DNA from 2 places in the Streptomyces sp. GbtcB6 genome. Region 2 is predicted to be linked to the other one. Evidence: riboswitches for the same ligand, from Rfam matches in the RefSeq annotation. Region 2 holds a riboswitch; the other holds the start of a gene.
The links. A riboswitch is a leader RNA that binds a small molecule or an ion and turns the genes downstream of it on or off. The one in region 2 is predicted to bind glycine.
Positions count from the first base shown of each region.

Region 1: linked by a shared signal. The riboswitch ahead of gcvP (aminomethyl-transferring glycine dehydrogenase) and the one ahead of gcvT (glycine cleavage system aminomethyltransferase GcvT) in region 2 are both predicted to bind glycine.

Region 1 is NZ_JAGXJL010000039.1:6,323-16,257, forward strand. It holds gene KVT45_RS41170 (FHA domain-containing protein) at 1-305, shown strand, start outside; gene KVT45_RS41175 (MerR family transcriptional regulator) at 348-1,085, shown strand; gene KVT45_RS41180 (bifunctional nuclease family protein) at 1,177-1,650, shown strand; gene KVT45_RS41185 (MerR family transcriptional regulator) at 1,918-2,541, shown strand; gene KVT45_RS41190 (DNA polymerase IV) at 2,635-3,999, shown strand; gene KVT45_RS41195 (PRC-barrel domain-containing protein) at 4,232-4,612, opposite strand; glycine riboswitch at 4,727-4,820, shown strand; gene gcvP (aminomethyl-transferring glycine dehydrogenase) at 5,000-7,885, shown strand; gene KVT45_RS41205 (ABC transporter ATP-binding protein) at 7,953-9,296, opposite strand; gene modB (molybdate ABC transporter permease subunit) at 9,322-9,935, opposite strand, start outside.
Region 2 is NZ_JAGXJL010000007.1:253,131-263,065, reverse strand. It holds gene KVT45_RS15025 (hypothetical protein) at 1-619, opposite strand, end outside; gene KVT45_RS15020 (L-serine ammonia-lyase) at 1,075-2,442, opposite strand; gene glyA (serine hydroxymethyltransferase) at 2,499-3,761, opposite strand; gene gcvH (glycine cleavage system protein GcvH) at 3,801-4,178, opposite strand; gene gcvT (glycine cleavage system aminomethyltransferase GcvT) at 4,277-5,404, opposite strand; glycine riboswitch at 5,563-5,660, opposite strand; gene KVT45_RS15000 (AAA family ATPase) at 5,862-6,566, shown strand; gene KVT45_RS14995 (enhanced serine sensitivity protein SseB) at 6,609-7,400, shown strand; gene KVT45_RS14990 (enhanced serine sensitivity protein SseB C-terminal domain-containing protein) at 7,551-8,348, shown strand; gene KVT45_RS14985 (ABC transporter permease) at 8,827-9,813, shown strand; gene KVT45_RS14980 (ABC transporter substrate-binding protein) at 9,872-9,935, shown strand, end outside.

The DNA of each region.
Region 1 (9,935 bases), on a different contig from region 2:
GCTCCGCGCTGCTGGTTGTGCGCCGTGGCCCCAACTCGGGCAGCCGCTTCCTGCTGGACAGCGACCTGACCACCGCCGGCCGCCACCCGCAGAGCGACATCTTCCTGGACGACGTGACGGTCTCGCGTCGGCACGTGGAGTTCCGCCGCCAGCCGGACGGCTCGTTCACGGTGGCCGACGTCGGCAGCCTCAACGGTACGTACGTCAACCGGGAGCGCATCGACCAGGTCGCTCTGTCGAACGGTGACGAGGTCCAGATCGGCAAGTACCGGCTGGTCTTCTACGCGAGCCGACAGGGGATCTGACCCCGCCGGACCTCGTCCGGGGGACCCCAGGGAAGAAGGTCCATGCTGCACACACCGAGCGGCGGTACCGGTCACGGCACCGCCGCCACGGAACCCGGGCTGATGAGCATCGGCACGGTGCTGAACGTGCTGCGCGACGAGTTCCCCGAAGTCACCATCTCCAAGATCCGTTTCCTGGAGTCGGAGGGGCTCATCGAGCCGCGCCGGACCCCTTCCGGGTACCGGAAGTTCAGCGCCGGGGACGTGGAGCGTCTGGGACACGTGCTGCGGATGCAGCGGGACCACTATCTGCCGCTCAAGGTCATCCGGGAGTACCTGGAAGCCATGGAGCGTGGCGAGGCGGTGCAGCTGCCCGTGCTGGGGCGGCAGCGCGACGGTGAGGCGGTGCCGACGGTTCCCGAGGTGCCGACGGTGGCCCGGATCGGCCGGGACGAGCTGCTCGCGGCCGCCGACATCGACGAGAACTGCCTCACGGAGTGGGAGTCGTACGGACTGATCGCTCCGCTGGAGGGCGGCGTGTACGACGCGGAGACGGTCACCGTGGCCTCGCTCGTGGCCGAGCTGGGCCGGTTCGGGATCGAGCCGCGTCATCTTCGGGTGATGAAGGCCGCCGCCGATCGCGAGGCCGGCCTGGTGGACCAGGTGGTGGCCCCGCTCAAGCGCCACCGCAACCCGCAGACCAGGGCCCATGCGGAGGCCCGTACCAAGGAGCTGGCGGCGCTCACGATGAAGCTGCACGCCGCACTGGTGCAGACCGCGCTCGGGGTGCGGCTGCCGTGAGTACCACGACAGGACCCGGGCGGAGGCCGGATCGGGCGCGCGTTCCCGGCCCGACTACCCAAACGTCCCGGGCACGGCCTAGGGTTGCTGTGTGAACGAGCTCGATGTCGTAGGTGTCCGGGTGGAAATGCCCTCCAACCAACCGATCGTGCTCCTGCGCGAAGTGGGAGGCGACCGTTACCTCCCCATCTGGATCGGGCCGGGGGAGGCGACGGCGATCGCGTTCGCCCAGCAGGGCATGGCGCCTGCCAGGCCGCTGACCCACGACCTGTTCAAGGACGTGCTGGAGGCCGTCGGCCAGGAGCTCACCGAGGTGCGCATCACGGACCTGCGGGAGGGCGTCTTCTACGCGGAGCTGGTCTTCGCCAGCGGGGTCGAGGTGAGCGCCCGTCCGTCCGACGCCATAGCGCTGGCGCTGCGCACCGGAACGCCGATCTACGGCAGCGACACGGTGCTGGACGACGCGGGCATCGCGATCCCGGACGAGCAGGAGGACGAGGTGGAGAAGTTCCGCGAGTTCCTCGACCAGATCTCGCCCGAGGACTTCGGCACCAGCAGCCAGTGAGAGACCCGAGCGGCCCGTCATCCACCGGAAGGTCGGTGACGGGCCGGTTCGCGGCTGGTCACAGCCGAAACTCATGGGCAATTGCCAGCGGCCATTGAGAGCGTCCTACGGCTTGCCGCCAGAGCATTCGGCTAGCCTTTCCCCGCGGTGGAGCACGGGAAACCACTCCTAGGGTGATTATCACTCGGCGTGCCGAGTGTGGCGATCGTTGACGCACCCCTGGTGACTGCCTACCGTCGAGAAGGCAGGTCAAGGACGGAGGTCGGCGTGAGAAGCAGCGGCGACGGTACGGCTGGGGGTGCCCCGGAACGCGGTTTCGGGGAGAGTGGTCGGTACCCGCACGCCCCGCAGCGGCCGATCGCAGTGCCGAGCGGCGGAGGGGCGGCGTCCATGGCGACCGAGGAGATCGGCTACCGCGGGCCCACGGCCTGCGCGGCGGCTGGCATCACCTACCGGCAGCTCGACTACTGGGCTCGTACCGGCCTGGTCGAGCCCAGCGTGCGGCCCGCCCACGGGTCGGGCACCCAGCGTCTGTACAGCTTCCGGGACGTCGTCGTCCTGAAGATCGTCAAGCGGTTCCTGGACACCGGGGTGTCCCTCCAGAACATCCGCACCGCCGTCCAGCACCTGAGGGAACGCGGTTTCCGTGACCTGGAGCGCATGACCCTGATGAGCGACGGCGCCACGGTCTACGAGTGCTCCTCACCGGACGAGGTCCACGCCCTGCTCCAGGGCGGTCAGGGCGTCTTCGGGATCGCGGTCGGCGTGGTGTGGCGGGACGTGGAGAGCGCGCTCTCCCAGCTGCATGGCGAGCGCGTCGACACCGGCGAGACGCTCGTCGGGCACAACCCCGCCGACGAACTTGCCCGGCGGCGCAACCGGGCGGTCTGAAGTCCTGGCCCGAGGGCCCACAGGACTGCTTCTGATGCCCCGGCACGGGTCCGTGCCGGGGCATTGTCAGTGGTGTGGTGCAGCATCGGAGATGTGAGAAACGCGCCCACGATCCTGCATCTCGACATGGATGCCTTCTTCGCCTCGGTGGAACAGGCGTCCAAGCCGAGCCTGCGCGGGAAGGCCGTGGTCGTGGGCGGCCTCGGGCCACGCGGTGTGGTGGCCACCGCGTCGTACGAGGCCCGGGTGTTCGGGGTGCACTCCGCGATGCCGATGGGGCAGGCACGGCGGCTGGCACCGAACGCCGCGTATCTGGTGCCGCGCTTCGGGCTGTACCGGTCGGTCAGCGAGCAGGTGATGGGGCTGCTGCGCGGGCTGTCGCCGCTTGTGGAGCCGCTCAGCCTGGACGAGGCGTTCGTGGATCTGGAGGCCGGTGAGGTGGCCTGGGACGCGGAGTCGGCGCGGCTGGTGGGGGAGAGGCTGCGCGCGGACATACGGGCCGTCACGGGGCTCTCCGGGTCCGTCGGGCTCGCCGCCTCCAAGATGCTCGCGAAGATCGCCTCCGAGGAGGCCAAGCCCGACGGCTTGGTGCTGATCGAGCCGGGCACGGAGCGGGCGATGCTGGGGCCGATGCCGGTGCGGATCCTGCCGGGGGTGGGGCCGGCGACCGGGGACCATCTGCGGCGGGCCGGGATCACCACGGTCGACGAGATCGCCGGGGCGGGGGAGGACGAGCTGGTACGGCTGCTCGGCAAGGCCCACGGGCACGCGCTGTACGCGATGGCGCTCGCGCACGACGAGCGGCCCGTGGTGGCCGAGCGGGAGACCAAGTCGGTGTCGGTCGAGGACACCTACGACGTGGACATCCACGACCGGCTGCGGGTGGGGCTTGAGGTGCAGCGGCTGGCCGACCGGTGTGTGCGGCGGCTGCGGGGGGCCGGGCTGTCGGGGCGGACCATCGTGCTGAAGGTACGGCGGTACGACTTCTCGACGCTCACCCGGTCGGAGACGTTGCGGGGGCCGACCGACGATCCGGCGGTGGTGCGGGAGGCGGCCGCGCGGTTGCTGGACTCGGTGGACACGACGGGGGGTGTGCGGTTGCTGGGGGTGGGGGTGTCGGGGCTGGCCGACTACACACAGGAGGATCTGTTCGCGCAGGCGGCGGCGGGGGAGGGGGCGGCGGAGTTCGCGGCGGAGGAGGAGGTTGCGGAGCCGGTCGCCGAGCGGGAGGTGGTCGCCGAGCGGCGGTGGCCCTCGGGGCACGATGTGCGGCATGCCGAGTACGGGCACGGGTGGGTGCAGGGAAGTGGGCTGGGGCGGGTGACGGTGCGGTTCGAGACGCCGGGGGCGGTGGGGCCGGGGAGGGTGCGGACGTTTCGGGTCGAGGATCCTGAGCTGGAGCCGGCTGAGCCGTTGCCGTTGGTGCCGGGGATTTCGGTGGACGGGGTGCGTATGTGACTGGCGTCAGGCCGGGCGGGGGTGGGGACGCTCACCGGCGCTTGCCGGGTGCCGCTGCGCCCACCCGTGCCGCCCTGCGGCACGCCTGCCCGCAGCTGGGTGGCTGAAGAGGGGCGGCTGGGCAGCGCCCCGTAAGGGGCGCGGGGCTGTATCGATTTGCGGCTACCGCCGCGTGGGCGCGAGCAACCCCCACTCACCGGTAGCCGAACCACTACCGGACCCGGCGTCGGCGTCACGCACCCGCGTCCTCCGTGCCTGCCAGTTTGCCGAAGTGGTGGTCGGGGTGGTCGTGGGGCGGGGGAGTCGTGTCGAGGCCGTAGTGGTGGTAGAGCTGGAGTTCCTGTTCCGGGGAGAGGTGGCGGCCCACGCCGAAGTCGGGGGCGTCCTTGATCAGGGCGCGGTCGAAGGGGATGCGCAGGGTGCCCTCGACCAGTTCGCTGGGTTCCAGGGGCACGAAGGCGTCCCGGGAGAACAGGCCGGTGCGTATGGCCGCCCACTCCGGCACGCCCGTCGCGTCGTCGAGGTACACCTCGTCGATCGTGCCGATCTTCGTGCCGTTGCGGTCGAACGCCTTGCGGCCGATCAGGTTGCGCGGATCGATGTCGGTCTCCACGGGCCCTCCACTTGGTCGCAACTCATCCGTAAGCACTACAAAAGAGCACATTGAAGGAGGCGGCCACTCGAAGGCTCCGGTGTTGCCCGCGCTGGTAGGCTGGCAGGCGGCTGCTGACCCCGTGCGGGAGAGTCCTCCGGGCAACCGGAGGCGCCGAAGGAGCAAATCCTCCCCGGAATCTCTCAGGCTCACGTACCGCACGGACGAGGTCACTCTGGAAAGCAGGGCGGACGTCGACGGTGTCCGCCCTCACCGACGGTGAAAGCCGGGAGACCGCAGGGGCGGCCCCGGTGAAGCTCTCAGGTTGAGATGACAGAGGGGGAGGCCGTCGGGGTACCCGCGCCGGGGTACCCCTCGAAGGTCGCGTCAGACCAGGAGGCCTCCGCAATGACCGCCCAGCGTATTCCGCTCTCAGAGCTTGAGCAGGGTATCCCCTTCGAGCAGCGCCACATCGGGCCCGATCATGAGGCTCGGGCCAAGATGCTCGCCCAGGTCGGGTACGGCTCGCTCGACGAGCTGACCGCCGCCGCCGTGCCGGACGTGATCAAGAACGCCGACCGCCTGGAGCTGCCGGGCGCCCGGACCGAGGCCGAGGTGCTGGCCGAGCTGCGGTCGCTGGCCGACCGGAACCAGGTGCTCGACTCGATGATCGGGCTGGGGTACTACGGGACCTTCACGCCTCCCGTCATCCTGCGCAACGTGATGGAGAATCCCGCCTGGTACACGGCCTACACGCCCTACCAGCCGGAGATCTCCCAGGGCCGGCTGGAAGCGCTGCTGAACTTCCAGACCGTGGTCGCCGACCTCACCGGGCTGCCCACCTCCGGTGCCTCGCTGCTCGACGAGGGCACGGCCGCCGCCGAGGCCATGGCGCTGTCGCTGCGCATGGGGAAGAACAAGAAGGGCGTCTTCGTCGTCGACGCGGACGCCCTGCCGCAGACCATCGCCGTGATCCAGACCCGGGCCGAGCCGACGGGTGTGGAGGTCGTGGTCGCCGACCTCGCCGACGGCATTCCGGCGGACCTGGCCGCGCGTGAGATCAACGGGGTGCTCGTCCAGTACCCCGGCGCCTCCGGTGCCGTACGCGACATCAAGGCCGTCGTCGAGCAGGCCCACGAGGTCGGCGCGCTCGTCACCGTCGCCGCCGACCTGCTCGCGCTGACCCTGCTGACCTCGCCGGGCGAGCTCGGGGCCGACATCGCCGTCGGCACCACCCAGCGGTTCGGCGTGCCGATGGGCTTCGGCGGGCCGCACGCCGGTTACATGGCGGTCCGCGAGAAGTTCGCGCGCAGCCTGCCCGGACGGCTCGTGGGCGTCTCCGTGGACGCCGACGGGAACAAGGCGTACCGGCTGGCACTGCAGACCCGCGAGCAGCACATTCGGCGTGAGAAGGCCACCAGCAACATCTGCACCGCGCAGGTGCTGCTCGCCGTGATGGCCGGCATGTACGCCGTCTACCACGGGCCCGAGGGGCTCAGGGGCATCGCCCAGCGCACGCACCGGTACGCCACGATCCTCGCCGCGGGGCTCAAGGCCGGCGGTGTCGGGATCGTCCACGGCGCCTACTTCGACACCCTCACCGCGCGCGTGCCCGGCAAGGCCGCCGAGATCGTCGCCGCCGCCCGCCAGGGGGGCGTCAACCTGCGGCTCGTCGACGCCGACAACGTCTCCATGGCCTGCGACGAGACCACCACCCGCGCCCAGCTGGGCGCCGTCTGGACGGCCTTCGGCGTCGAGGGCGACGTCGAGGCGCTGGACGCCGTCGCCGAGGACACCCTGCCCGAGGCGCTGCTGCGCGCCGACGGCTACCTGACCCACCCCGTCTTCCAGCAGCACCGCTCCGAGACCGCGATGCTGCGCTACCTGCGCCGGCTCGCCGACCGGGACTACGCGCTGGACCGCGGCATGATCCCGCTGGGCTCCTGCACCATGAAGCTCAACGCGACCACCGAGATGGAACCGGTCACCTGGCCCGAGTTCGGCCAGCTGCACCCGTTCGCGCCCGCCGAGCAGGCGCAGGGCTACCTGACCCTCATCCGGGAGCTGGAGGAGCGGCTCGCCGAGGTCACCGGGTACGACAAGGTGTCCCTGCAGCCCAACGCCGGATCGCAGGGCGAGCTGGCCGGGCTGCTCGCCGTACGCGCGTACCACCGCGCCAACGGCGACGCGCAGCGGACCGTGTGCCTGATCCCGTCCTCCGCGCACGGCACCAACGCCGCCAGCGCGGTGATGGCCGGGATGAAGGTCGTCGTCGTGAAGACGGCCGAGGACGGCGAGATCGACGTCGCCGACCTGCGGGCGAAGATCGAGCAGCACCGCGACGAGCTCGCCGTGCTGATGATCACCTACCCGTCCACGCACGGTGTGTTCGAGGAGCACGTCGCCGACATCTGCGCGCAGGTGCACGAGGCCGGCGGACAGGTGTACGTCGACGGCGCCAACCTCAACGCCCTGGTCGGGGTCGCCAAGCCCGGCCACTTCGGCGGGGACGTCTCGCACCTCAACCTGCACAAGACCTTCTGCATCCCGCACGGCGGCGGCGGTCCCGGTGTCGGTCCCGTGGCGGTGCGCGCGCACCTCGCCCCGTACCTGCCGAACCACCCGCTGCAGCCCGCCGCCGGGCCGGCGACGGGCGTCGGGCCGATCTCGGCAGCCCCGTGGGGCTCGGCGGGGATCCTGCCGATCTCGTGGGCGTACGTCCGGCTCATGGGCGGCGAGGGCCTGAAGCGGGCCACGCAGGTGGCCGTGCTCAGCGCCAACTACGTCGCCAAGCGGCTGGAGCCGCACTTCCCCGTGCTCTACACCGGGCCCGGCGGGCTCGTCGCGCACGAGTGCATCATCGACCTGCGGCCGCTGACCAAGGCGACCGGAGTGAGCGTCGACGACGTCGCCAAGCGGCTCATCGACTACGGCTTCCACGCGCCGACGATGTCCTTCCCGGTGGCCGGCACGCTGATGATCGAGCCGACCGAGTCCGAGGACCTCGGCGAGCTGGACCGGTTCTGCGAGGCGATGATCGCCATTCGGGCGGAGATCGACAAGGTCGGGGCCGGGGAGTGGCCCGCCGACGACAACCCGCTGCGTGGTGCTCCGCACACCGCCGGTGCGCTGGGCGGCGAGTGGAAGCACGCGTACGGCCGGGAGGAGGCCGTCTTCCCGGCTGGGGTGTCCGCCGCCGACAAGTACTGGCCGCCGGTGCGCCGGATCGACCAGGCCTTCGGTGACCGGAACCTGGTGTGCTCGTGCCCGCCGTTGGACGCGTACGAGGACTGACGCACCGGGTTTGCACCGGGTTTGACAGAGGCCCCGCTTCGGCGGGGCCTCTGGTGTGTGGTGCTTGCTACGCCGGGTACGCGTGCGTCTGGGCCGCCTTCACCGTCGCCCAGACCGGGGCCCCGGGGTGCAGGTCCAGTTCGGCGGCGGCGACCGTGGTGAGGTCGGCGGCGAGGGCGAGTTCGCCCGTCAGGTCGGCGCGGATCTGGTCGCCGTGGGTCTCCAGGCCGGCGACCTCGCAGCGCCAGAGGTTGCGGGCGCTGGCGCCCGTGGGACGGTCCCGGAAGAGGGTGACGGCGCTCGGCGGGAACGCGACGAAGACGTCACCGGTGAGGTCCTCGGTGGTGGTGATGGCGGGGCCCGTGTCCAGCTCGACCGTGTGGCCCTCGGCGCGGCCCCGGTAGAGGTTGAGGCCGACCAGGTGGGCGATGTAGTCGGTGCGGGGGTGGCGGGCGATGTCGGCGGGGGTGCCCTCCTGGACGACCTTGCCGTGTTCGATGACGATCAGGCGGTCGGCCAGCACCATGGCGTCCAGCGGGTCGTGTGTGACCAGGACCGCGACCGCCTCGAACTCGACCAGGTGGCGGCGGAGTTGGGAACGTACGTCCAGGCGGGTACGGGCGTCGAGGGCGGCGAGCGGTTCGTCCAGGAGCAGCAGGCGGGGGCGGGTGGCCAGGGCGCGGGCCAGCGCGACGCGCTGGGCCTGGCCGCCGGAGAGACGGCGGGGTTTGACGCCGGCGTGTTCGGCGAGGCCCATGCGGTCGAGCCAGGCGGCCGCCTGGGTGCGGGCCTCGGCCTTCGTCGCGCCGTGGCAGCGGGGGCCGAAGGCGACGTTGTCGAGGGCCGTGAGGTGGGGGAAGAGGAGGTAGTCCTGGAAGACGACGCCCACCGGGCGGGATTCGGGGGGTGTGCGGTCCAACTCCGAGCCGTCCAGGTGGAGGTGGCCGGTGGTGAGGGGGGTGAGGCCGGCGAGGGCGCGGAGGGCCGTGGTCTTTCCGGCGCCGTTGGGGCCCAGGAGGGCGACGACCTCGCCGGGGGCGGCGGTGAGGGTGATGTCCAGGTGGAAGGCGGGGCGGGTGACGACGAGGTGGGCGTGGAGGCCGGTGGGGGTCGGGTGCGGGTGCGTGGTGGGTGCCCGGCCTTCGGCCGGGTTGGGGTTCCCACCCGCACCACCCGTGCGGCTGTCAGTGTCAGGTGCGAGTGGCCCCTGCGGGGGCTGAGCGCCGTCGGCGGCTGCGGGTGGTTCGTGGGGAGGCTGGGAGCCGTTGGCGGGCGCGGGTGGTTCGTGGGGAGGCTGGGCGGAGTCGGCGGGCGCGGGTCGTCCATGGAGAGGCTGGGTGCCGTCGGGGGGCGCTGATGGGCCGTGGGGAGGCGGTGCGCCGTCTGCTGCCCTGGGGTGTGGGTTTGTCATCGGGGTGTCGTCCAGCGGGTCGTCCTCATGATGCCGTCATCCAACGGTCCCGCAACGCCGCCAGCACCGCGATCGACACCGTCAGCAGCACCAGGCTGAGCGCGATCGCCGCGTCGGGGTCGTTCTGCAGGGCGAGGTAGACGGCGAGCGGCATGGTCTGGGTGCGGCCGGGGAAGTTGCCGGCGAACGTGATCGTCGCTCCGAACTCGCCGAGCGCACGCGCCCAGGCCAGGACCGCGCCGGCCGCGATGCCCGGGGCGATGAGCGGGAGCGTGACCCGGCGGAACGCCGTGAAGCGGGAGGCGCCCAGGGTGGTGGCCGCCTCCTCGTAGCGGGGGTCGGCGGCGCGGAGCGTGCCCTCGACGCTGATCACCAGGAACGGCATGGCCACGAAGGACTCGGCGACGACGACCCCGGCCGTGGTGAACGGGAGGGTGATGCCGAACCAGGCGTCCAGCCACTGGCCGACCACCCCGTTGCGCCCGAGGGCGAGCAGCAGGGCCACACCGCCGACCACCGGGGGGAGGACGAGGGGGAGGGTGACCAGCGCGCGCACGAAACCCCGGCCGGGGAACTCCGTGCGGGCCAGCAGCCAGGCCAGGGGGACGCCCAGGACGAGGCTGACGGCCGTCGCCGCCG
Region 2 (9,935 bases):
CGTCCACGGGGATCATGTCCTGCATCGCTCTCTCCCGCTCCGGTCCTTGGAGCAGGGGCAGGAGCTCCGTATCCAGGAAGCGCATGAGGAAGTCGAGCACTCGGCCGGCGCGGGCCTCGACCGCGCCGGCGTTGTGCGTCAGGCCGTAGTGCTGCAGGGCGTTGCGATCCTTCGTCAGGTCTTTCAGCGCTTCGACCTCCTTGCGGTCGATGGTGATCCCCGCGATGTCACGCAGGCGCTCAACCGCGGCGTCGGTCCCGCAGCTCTCGAAGTCCCCGCTCTCGAAGTTCTTCCTGGTCGCCCGGCCGGGGTCCTTGAAGATCAGGCTCCAGTGCTCGCGCAGCAGGCGGGCCTTCAGCAGTACCTCGACCGCGGCCTGCAGGTGCAGCACGGCGTACTTGAGGTCCCGGGGCCCGACGTCTGATTCGTTCTCGTCCAGGTGCTCGACGACGCTGGCGAGGTAGTCGATGCCGTTGCGGACCGGCGGGAAGTCCAGCTGCGGCGGTCCGGACGGACGCCCCGGCGGGACGTAGCGGCGCCCGCTCGCCGGGGGTGCACTCTGCGGCGGTGTGTCGCTCGATTCACCCGTGCGGGCGGGGTCCTGATCCTCCGTCAACATACGCACAGGATAACCGTAATTATCCTGTACCTTCCTTCGGCCGCCCGGACGGTCAATCCGGCTGACCTTGCTGCCCAAAGTCAGGGCTGCATGCCCGTGGCGAGGCCCACCCCTGAAGGCGGGCACTGCCGTGGGTCAGGGGTTGGCTTGGCGGATCCGCTTACCCACCAAACGCACGCCCTTCGCTCCACGGTTGCAGAGACAGGCGTTGATGCCGAGCGGCCCGTGAGGGGTCTGCGGGAACCCGCTGGCCGGGCTCTACGGCTCCCGCCGTGTCGGCCCTGAAGCAGGCCGTTGCCCAGCCGTGAACTACGACGTTCGCTGGGGAGTCCCTGGGGACTTTCCGGGGACTTTCATGCCTGTCCCGGGGAGTTTCTGGGGACTTTTCGCCGCGTAAGTAGGGAAGGCCCCGACAGCGCCGAAAGACATGAACGCGCTGGTCAGGGCCCATTCCCCTAGCACTCGATGATGTTCACCGCGAGCCCGCCCCGGGCCGTCTCCTTGTATTTCACGCTCATGTCGGCGCCCGTGTCCTTCATGGTCTTGATGACCTTGTCCAGGGACACCTTGTGGGAGCCGTCGCCGCGCATGGCCATGCGGGCCGCGGTGACCGCCTTGACCGCGGCCATGCCGTTGCGCTCGATGCACGGGATCTGGACCAGACCGCCGACCGGGTCGCAGGTGAGGCCGAGGTTGTGCTCCATGCCGATCTCGGCCGCGTTCTCGACCTGTTCCGGGGAGCCGCCGAGGACCTCGGCGAGGGCGCCCGCCGCCATCGAGCAGGCCGAGCCGACCTCGCCCTGGCAGCCGACCTCGGCGCCGGAGATGGACGCGTTCTCCTTGAAGAGCATGCCGATCGCGCCGGCGGCGAGGAGGAAGCGGACGACCCCGTCCTCGTCGGCGCCGGGGACGAAGTTGATGTAGTAGTGCAGGACGGCGGGGATGATGCCGGCCGCGCCGTTCGTGGGCGCGGTCACCACCCGGCCGCCGGCCGCGTTCTCCTCGTTCACGGCCATCGCGTAGAGCGTGATCCACTCCATCGCGTGCGCCAACGGGTCGCCCTCGGCGCGCAGTTGGCGCGCGGTCACGGCGGCCCTCCGCTTCACCCGGAGCCCGCCCGGCAGGATGCCCTCACGGGACATGCCGCGGGACACGCACGCCTGCATCACCCGCCAGATGTCCAGCAGGCCCGCGCGGATCTCGTCCTCGGTGCGCCAGGCCCGCTCGTTCTCCAGCATCAGCGCGGAGATCGAAAGACCCGTCTCCTGCGTCAGGCGGAGCAGCTCGTCGCCGGTGCGGAAGGGGTACTTCAGGACGGTGTCGTCCAGCTTGATGCGGTCCGCGCCGACCGCCTCCTCGTCGACCACGAACCCGCCGCCGACCGAGTAGTACGTCTTGGCGAGGAGTTCCGCCCCGGACGCGTCGTACGCCCAGACGGTCATGCCGTTCGCGTGGTATGGGAGTGTCTTGCGGCGGTGGAGTTTCAGGTCGTTGTCGAAGGAGAACGCGATCTCGTGCTCGCCGAGGAGGGACAGGCGCTTCGTGGCCTTGATCGCCTCGATACGGTCGTCCGCCGTCTCCACGTCCACCGTGCGTGGCGAGGCGCCCTCCAGGCCGAGCAGCACCGCCTTCGGGGTGCCGTGGCCGTGGCCGGTCGCGCCGAGGGAGCCGTACAGCTCGCAGCGTATCGAGGCGACGGACTCCAGCAGCCCCTCGTTGCGCAGCCGGCGGGCGAACATACGGGCCGCGCGCATCGGGCCGACGGTGTGGGAGCTCGACGGGCCGATGCCGATCGAGAACAGGTCGAAGACCGAGATGGCCACGGGAACTCCTCCAAAGAGGGTGGGGGCACACGTCGTCGGGCGCCCCCACCAGGGAACTACTTGTTCAGACCGGGGTAAAGCGGGTGCTTGTCGGTCAGGGCCTCGACCCGGGCCTTCAGGGCCGCCGCGTCGTAGGACGGCTTCAGGGTCTCCGCGATCACGTCCGCGACCTCGGCGAAGTCCTCGGCCGTGAAGCCGCGGGTGGCCAGCGCCGGGGTGCCGATCCGCAGACCCGAGGTGACCATCGGCGGCCGCGGGTCGTTGGGGACGGCGTTGCGGTTGACCGTGATGCCGACCTCGTGGAGGCGGTCCTCGGCCTGCTGGCCGTCCAGCTCGGACGCGCGCAGGTCGACGAGGATCAGGTGGACGTCCGTACCGCCGGAGAGGACGTTCACGCCGGCCTCGCGGGCGTCGGCGGCGGTGAGCCGCTCCGCCAGGATGCGCGCACCCTCCACCGTACGACGCTGGCGCTCCTTGAAGTCCTCCGAGGCGGCGACCTTGAAGGAGACCGCCTTCGCCGCGATCACGTGCTCCAGGGGACCGCCCTGGAAGCCCGGGAAGACGGACGAGTTCAGCTTCTTCGCGAAGTCCTTGCGGGCCAGGATGATGCCGCCGCGCGGGCCGCCCAGCGTCTTGTGGGTCGTGGAGGTGACCACGTCGGCGTACGGCACCGGGTTCTCGTGCAGACCCGCGGCCACCAGGCCGGCGAAGTGGGCCATGTCGACCCACAGGTACGCCTCGACCTCGTCGGCGATCCGCCGGAACTCCGCGAAGTCCAGCTGGCGCGGGTACGCCGACCAGCCCGCGATGATCACCTTCGGCCGGTGCTCCTTGGCGAGCCGCTCCACCTCGGCCATGTCGACCAGGCCGGAGTCGTCGACGTGGTAGGCCACGACGTTGAACTGCTTGCCGGAGAAGTTCAGCCGCATGCCGTGGGTCAGGTGCCCGCCGTGGGCGAGGTCCAGACCCAGGATGGTGTCGCCGGGCTGGGCCAGCGCGAAGAGGGCCGCCTGGTTGGCGGAGGCACCGGAGTGCGGCTGCACGTTGGCGTACTCGGCGCCGAACAGCTCCTTCACCCGGTCGATGGCGATCTGCTCGGTGACGTCGACGTGCTCGCAGCCGCCGTAGTAGCGGCGGCCCGGGTAGCCCTCGGCGTACTTGTTGGTGAGGACCGAGCCCTGTGCCTCCATGACCGCGAGCGGAGCGAAGTTCTCCGAGGCGATCATCTCCAGGGTGGACTGCTGGCGCGCCAGCTCGGCGTCGACCGCGGCGGCTACCTCCGGGTCGAGCTCGTGCAGGGGCGTGTTCAGAACGGACATCTGTTTCTACGACTCCTAGGCCGGGGTCTGCGGCGGCTCTCAGCCGGCGGTGAAGGCGGTGTACTCGTCGGCGGAGAGCAGGTCGCCCGGCTCGTCCGCGACGCGCACCTTGAACAGCCAGCCGCCCTCGAAGGGGGCCGAGTTCACCAGCGAGGGGTCCTCGACGACGTCCTCGTTGACCGCGGTGATCTCACCGGTGACCGGCGCGTACAGGTCGGACACCGACTTGGTCGACTCCAGCTCGCCGCAGGACTCGCCCGCGGTCACCGTGTCGCCGACCGCCGGGAGCTGGACGAAGACGACGTCACCGAGCGCGTTGGCCGCGTGCTCCGTGATACCGACCGTCGCCACGCCGTCCTCGGCGGCCGTCAGCCACTCGTGCTCCTTGCTGTAACGCAGCTGCTGGGGGTTGCTCATGGCCTGAATTCTCCTGTACGCGAGGGAGTGCTGATGAAGGGGGGAAGGCTGGAGACGTGCGTGACCAGCGGCGATGTGCGCAGGGTCACGCCCAGTGGCTACTTCTGGCGCTTGTAGAACGGCAGCGGCACGACCTCGTGCGGCTCGTGGCTGCCCCGGATGTCCACGCCGACGCCCGCCGTGCCCGGCGCCGAGTGCGCCGCGTCGACGTACGCCATGGCGATCGGCCGGCCCAGCGTGGGGGAGGGGGCACCGGAGGTGACCTCGCCGATCACCTCGCCGCCGGCGACCACCGGGAATCCGGCGCGCGGTACCCGGCGGCCCTCGGCGACCAGGCCGACGAGGACGCGCGGCGGGTTCTGCTCCGCACGGGCGGCGGCCTCGGCGAGCGCCTCGCGCCCCACGAAGTCGCCCTCCTTCTCGAACTTGACCACCCGGCCGAGCCCGGCGTCGAAGGGGGTCAGCTCCGTGGTCAGCTCGTGCCCGTACAGCGGCATGCCCGCCTCCAGGCGCAGGGTGTCCCGGCAGGACAGCCCGCAGGGCACCAGGCCCACCGGGGAACCCGCCTCGGTCAGCGCCTGCCACAGCTCCACCGCGTGCTCCGGCTTCACGAACAGCTCGAAGCCGTCCTCGCCGGTGTAGCCGGTGCGCGCGATCAGCGCCGGGACGCCGGCGACGGTGCCGGGCAGGCCGGCGTAGTACTTCAGCCCGTCCAGGTCCGCGTCGGTGAGCGACTTGAGGATCCCGGGCGACTCCGGGCCCTGCACGGCGATCAGCGCGTACGCGTCGCGGTCGTCGCGGACCTCGGCGTCGAACCCGGCGGAACGCTCCACGAGCGCGTCGAGGACGACCTGGGCGTTGGAGGCGTTGGCGACGACCATGTACTCGGTCTCCGCCAGCCGGTAGACGATCAGGTCGTCCAGGATGCCGCCGTCGGCCCGGCAGATCATGGTGTAGCGGGCGCGGCCCACGCCGACGGAGGCGATGTTCCCCACCAGGGCGTGGTTCAGCAGGTCGGCCGCGCGCGGGCCGGTCACGGTGATCTCGCCCATGTGGGAGAGGTCGAAGAGCCCGGCCCTGGTCCGTACCGCGACATGCTCGTCGCGCTCGGAGCCGTAGCGCAGGGGCATGTCCCAGCCGGCGAAGTCGGTCATGGTCGCGCCGAGCGAGCGGTGCAGGGCATCGAGCGCGGTGCGGCGGGGTGCGGCGGAATCGGTACTGCTCATCGGTCGGTCGTCTCCCAGAGGTCCCGAGGGCATGACAGGCGAGGGCTGTCCTCCCCATCTGTCATCGGAACCTGAGAGGTTCGCCGTGACCACGGACGTGATCACGGTTTGCACCTTGGGTGGAGCCACTGACACAGCGGCCCGCTTTTCAGATGTGCCTCGCCCGCGCGGTAACGGGGCCTGAGAGATTCAAGGGAGGGACTTGCTCCTTCGGCGCCCCAGCGAAGACGGCTGGGGACTCTCCCGCGCGGATTCAAGCGGCCGGTATGCAGTTGGCGCGGACATCATTGCACGCCGCCCGGCCGCATGGCAGGCCGGACTTGTCCCTCCCGCCGTCCTCTCTCTTTGTAGCCGGGCTGTTGCCGGACGCGCACGGAACCGCGAGACGCCGTGCATTACCTTCTCTTTGCGTTAACTGGGGAGAACCTTTCCTGAACCCCCAGGGAGGACGGTCACGGTGACAAGGACCACGGCATACGCGACGACGACGGGCATCGCCCTGCCCCAGCAGCCGACGGCCCCGGCCCGCGAGCGGTGCGGCGAGCGACCCGTACCGGTCGTCCGCGATCTGCGCGACCGCGCCGGGCGCAGCCCGCACGGCCTGCTCTTCGGCCCCCGTGACCTGGTGGTGGTCACCGGGCTGCCCGGCAGCGGCAAGTCCACCCTGATGCACCGCACCGTCCAGGGCATCCGCATCGACTCCCAGGACACCCGCGACCGCTGGGACGCCCGCCTGGCCCGCCTTCTGCCCTACGCCGTGTACCGCCCGCTGGTCCGCCTCGCCCACTTCGCCGGGCTGCGCCGGGCCCTCGACACCGGCGAGGGCGTGGTCGTGCACGACTGCGGTACGCAGGCCTGGGTGCGCGACTGGCTGGCCCGGGAGGCCCGCCGCCGCGGCGGCACCCTGCACCTGCTCCTCCTGGACGTCACCGCCGGCACGGCACTGGACGGCCAGCGCGAGCGCGGCCGGGGCGTCTCCCGGTACGCCTTCGTGCGCCACCGCCGGGCGGCCGGCCGGCTGCTGCGCGCGGTGGAGAAGGGGAAACTGCCCGAGGGTGTCGGCTCGGCGGTGCTCCTGGACCGGGACGCGGCGGACGTACTGCGCCGGATCGCCTTCGCGGACGCCGAATCCACGGGTGGCTTTGTCGGTGCCACCCGCTAGCCTTTCCAGCCTCAGTAGTGGTTCCCAGCAGGCGGTAGGCAGATGGACTTCCCGGCGGACATTCCCGCGGACTTCCCGGCACAGGCGCACCCCCACCCGCACGGCGGGTGGCCCGGCAACGAACTGGAGGAGGTCCTGTCGGCCTCCCTCGGCGTGCCCGCGGCGGCGGGCCGGCTCATCGAGGTACTGGGCCGGAGTTTCCTCTGGATCCCGCTGCCGGAGGGCGGCGGCCCGCACAGCGGCCCGCTGGACCTGCCCACCATGCAGATCGAGGGCCAGGTGTACGTGCCGGTCTTCAGCTCCGAGGAGCAGTTCCGCCTGGTGGCCGGCTCCCATCTGTCGTACACGATCGCCCCGGCCGTCGAGTTCGTCCGCGGCCTGCCCCCGCAGGTCGGCATCGCCGTGAACCCCGGGGGAGTGGTCGGTGTCCCGCTGCCGCCGGAGGCGGTCGCCCAGCTCTGCCGGACCGGCCGCACCGAACTGGACGGCCCCGCCTCGGGCGGCCGGGTCCGCCTCTTCGAACCGGACTGGCAGGACGACCCGATGGACTTCCTGGCCGCGGCGTCGGCCGAGTTCGCCAGGACCGGCGTGGTCGCCACGGCCCGCCGCTGCCTGGCCGCGGTCGAGACGGCGGACCCGGTGATGTTCGTGGGGGTCGAACTCTCCCAGTGGGAAGGCGACTTGCGCGCCCTGCCGCTGGAGGCACTGGGCAAGGCCCTGGGCCAGGCTCCGGTGAAGTGGCCGGTGAACCTGGTCCTCCTGGACGTGGCGGACGACCCGGTGGGCCACTGGATGCGCGAAAACGTGCGCCCCTTCTATCAGTACGGTCACTAGAAACGCCCTGAGGGCAACCGACCCAGGGGCGCGGGGAACTGCGCGACCGGCCACCGACGACCCGCACCCGCCGACGGACAATCGGCGCCACCCCCCTTGGCGCTTAAGCTGTCTCCAAACGCGGGGCACCAGATGAAGGGGCGGTAACACGTGAGCGCCAGCGGCACCGCGGCGACCGGACAGGTCGAGCACATGCTGCGCCAGGTAACCCCCGGGCGTTACGACGCCTACGAGGCACTCCTCCGCGCCCTCGCCACGCCCTCCTCCGGCCAGATCTGGATGCTGCTCTGGCACGGCCAGGCCGGCTCCCCCGACGCCCAGTACGGGAACATGGAGGTCGACGGCCACGGCTACGCCCCCTGTGTGACCTCGGCCCAGGAGCTCTCCGCGAGCGGCTGGAACCGCTCGTACGAAGTGGTCGACGGCATCGACGTGGCCCGCACCCTCTACCCCGACCACTTCGGCCTCTGGCTCAACCCGCACGCCCCGGGCGGCGGCGTCGGCATCCCCTGGCTGGACCTGCGCCGCATCGCCACCGGCCTGGACCGCCAGCCGGCCGGCCCGCTGCGGCTCGCCGAACCGGCCATCGAGGTCCCGCAGTTCTACGCGCTGCTCGCGCAGAACGCCCACCGCACCCCCGCGGTCCGCTCGCTGCGCCGCGCCTGGGTGCAGCCGGCCCTCGGGGCGCCGTATCTCGCGATCGGCCTGGACGTGTACGAGACCTCGCCGCCGGCCGTGGACTCGGTGCGGGCGATGATGCAGCAGTCGATCGGGGCGGTGCCGGACGGGCTGCCGGTGTCGACGGTGGCGATGACCGACGAGTACGACCCGGTCGTGATGTGGATGAGGGCGACGGCACGGCCGTTCTACGACCGCGAGGCGCACGCCCAGGCATCCGCCCAGGCCCCGGCGGCCGGCTATGGCTATCCGGGACCCGGGGCCTACTGAGTGTGCTCTGTCGCCGTTTCCAGGCGGTTGTTCTCCGAAGTCGTGTTACTCGGCGGTCACGTCGGTCACGCCGGCCTCGCCGCTCCAGAGCGGCGCGGCGGTGGGTGATGGCCGGTTGACTCTCCGGTCTGGTCTCCGCGCGTAGATAGGGGTGAACTACCGTGGTTCACGACCTTTGAGGGATTCTGTTCCGTCCGCCCTCTGTGGCCAGCCGTCCGGATACCGGAAACCCCAATCGTCATCACGGTTGCGCATACTTTCTCCATCAGGCCTGGCGCGTGATCACCGGGGCATTGAAGACTCGCCTCTCAGATGCGAAGTCGGTGATCCTGCGAGCCGGTACGCAGTACCGGTCGAAGGGTCTCGTGGGCGGTCGGGCCGTAACCATTGGCGGCCACCGCACAACATGCAAGCGAACCAAGCCGCCCACCGCGGCGGACAAAAGCCGGTCACCACCGGTGAGAGGGGTCAGGTCACTGTGACCGCACCGATCGAGACCACCGAGGCGCAGCCGGAGGCTGTGCTGGAGGGTGCCGGTAAGGGGCAGATCGAGGGTCGTTCCCTCGGGCAGATCGCCTGGTCCCGGTTCAAGAGGGACAGGGTCGCCGTCGCGGGCGGCGTCGTTGTCGTCCTGCTGATCGTCGTCGCGATCCTCGCCCGCCCCATCCAGGCCCTGCTCGGTCTCGACCCCAACGCCTTCCACCAGGAGCTGATCGACGCCAACACCTCGCTGCCGAACGGCGGCTGGGGCGGCATGAGCCTCGATCACCCGCTGGGCGTGGACCCCAAGTTCGGCCGTGACATCGCCACCCGCATCCTCGAAGGCTCCTGGGTGTCGCTGGTGGTGGCCTTCGGCTCGACCATCCTGTCCAACGTGATCGGCGCGATCATGGGTGTCGTCGCCGGTTACTACGGCGGCCGCGTGGACTCGGTCATCAGCCGGCTGATGGACACCTTCCTCGCCTTCCCTCTCCTGCTGTTCGCCATCGCCATCTCCGCCACCCTGCAGGGCGGCGCGTTCGGCCTGAACGGACTGCCGCTGCACCTGAGCGTGCTCATCTTCGTCATCGGCTTCTTCAACTGGCCCTACCTGGGCCGGATCGTGCGCGGCCAGACCCTCGCCCTGCGCGAGCGCGAGTTCGTCGACGCCTCCCGCGGCATGGGTGCCAGGGGCCCGTACATCCTGTTCCGCGAGCTGATGCCCAACCTGGTCGGCCCGATCATCGTCTACTCGACGCTGCTGATCCCGACCAACATCCTCTTCGAGGCGTCCCTCAGCTTCCTCGGCGTCGGCATCCAGCCCCCGCAGGCGTCCTGGGGCGGCATGCTCCGCGAAGCGGTGACGTACTACCAGGTCGATCCCGAGTACATGATCGTGCCCGGCCTTGCAATCTTCGTGACCGTGCTGGCGTTCAACCTGCTCGGTGACGGTCTCCGCGACGCTCTCGACCCACGCAGCCGCTGACGCCTGCTGTCATCGAGAGCCCGAAAAGTTTCCGACAATGGAGGGGAACCCGCCCATCATGCGAAGGTCAGCGCTGGCCGCGATCGCGGCCATCGGCTCCGCCACCCTGCTGGTTGCAGGGT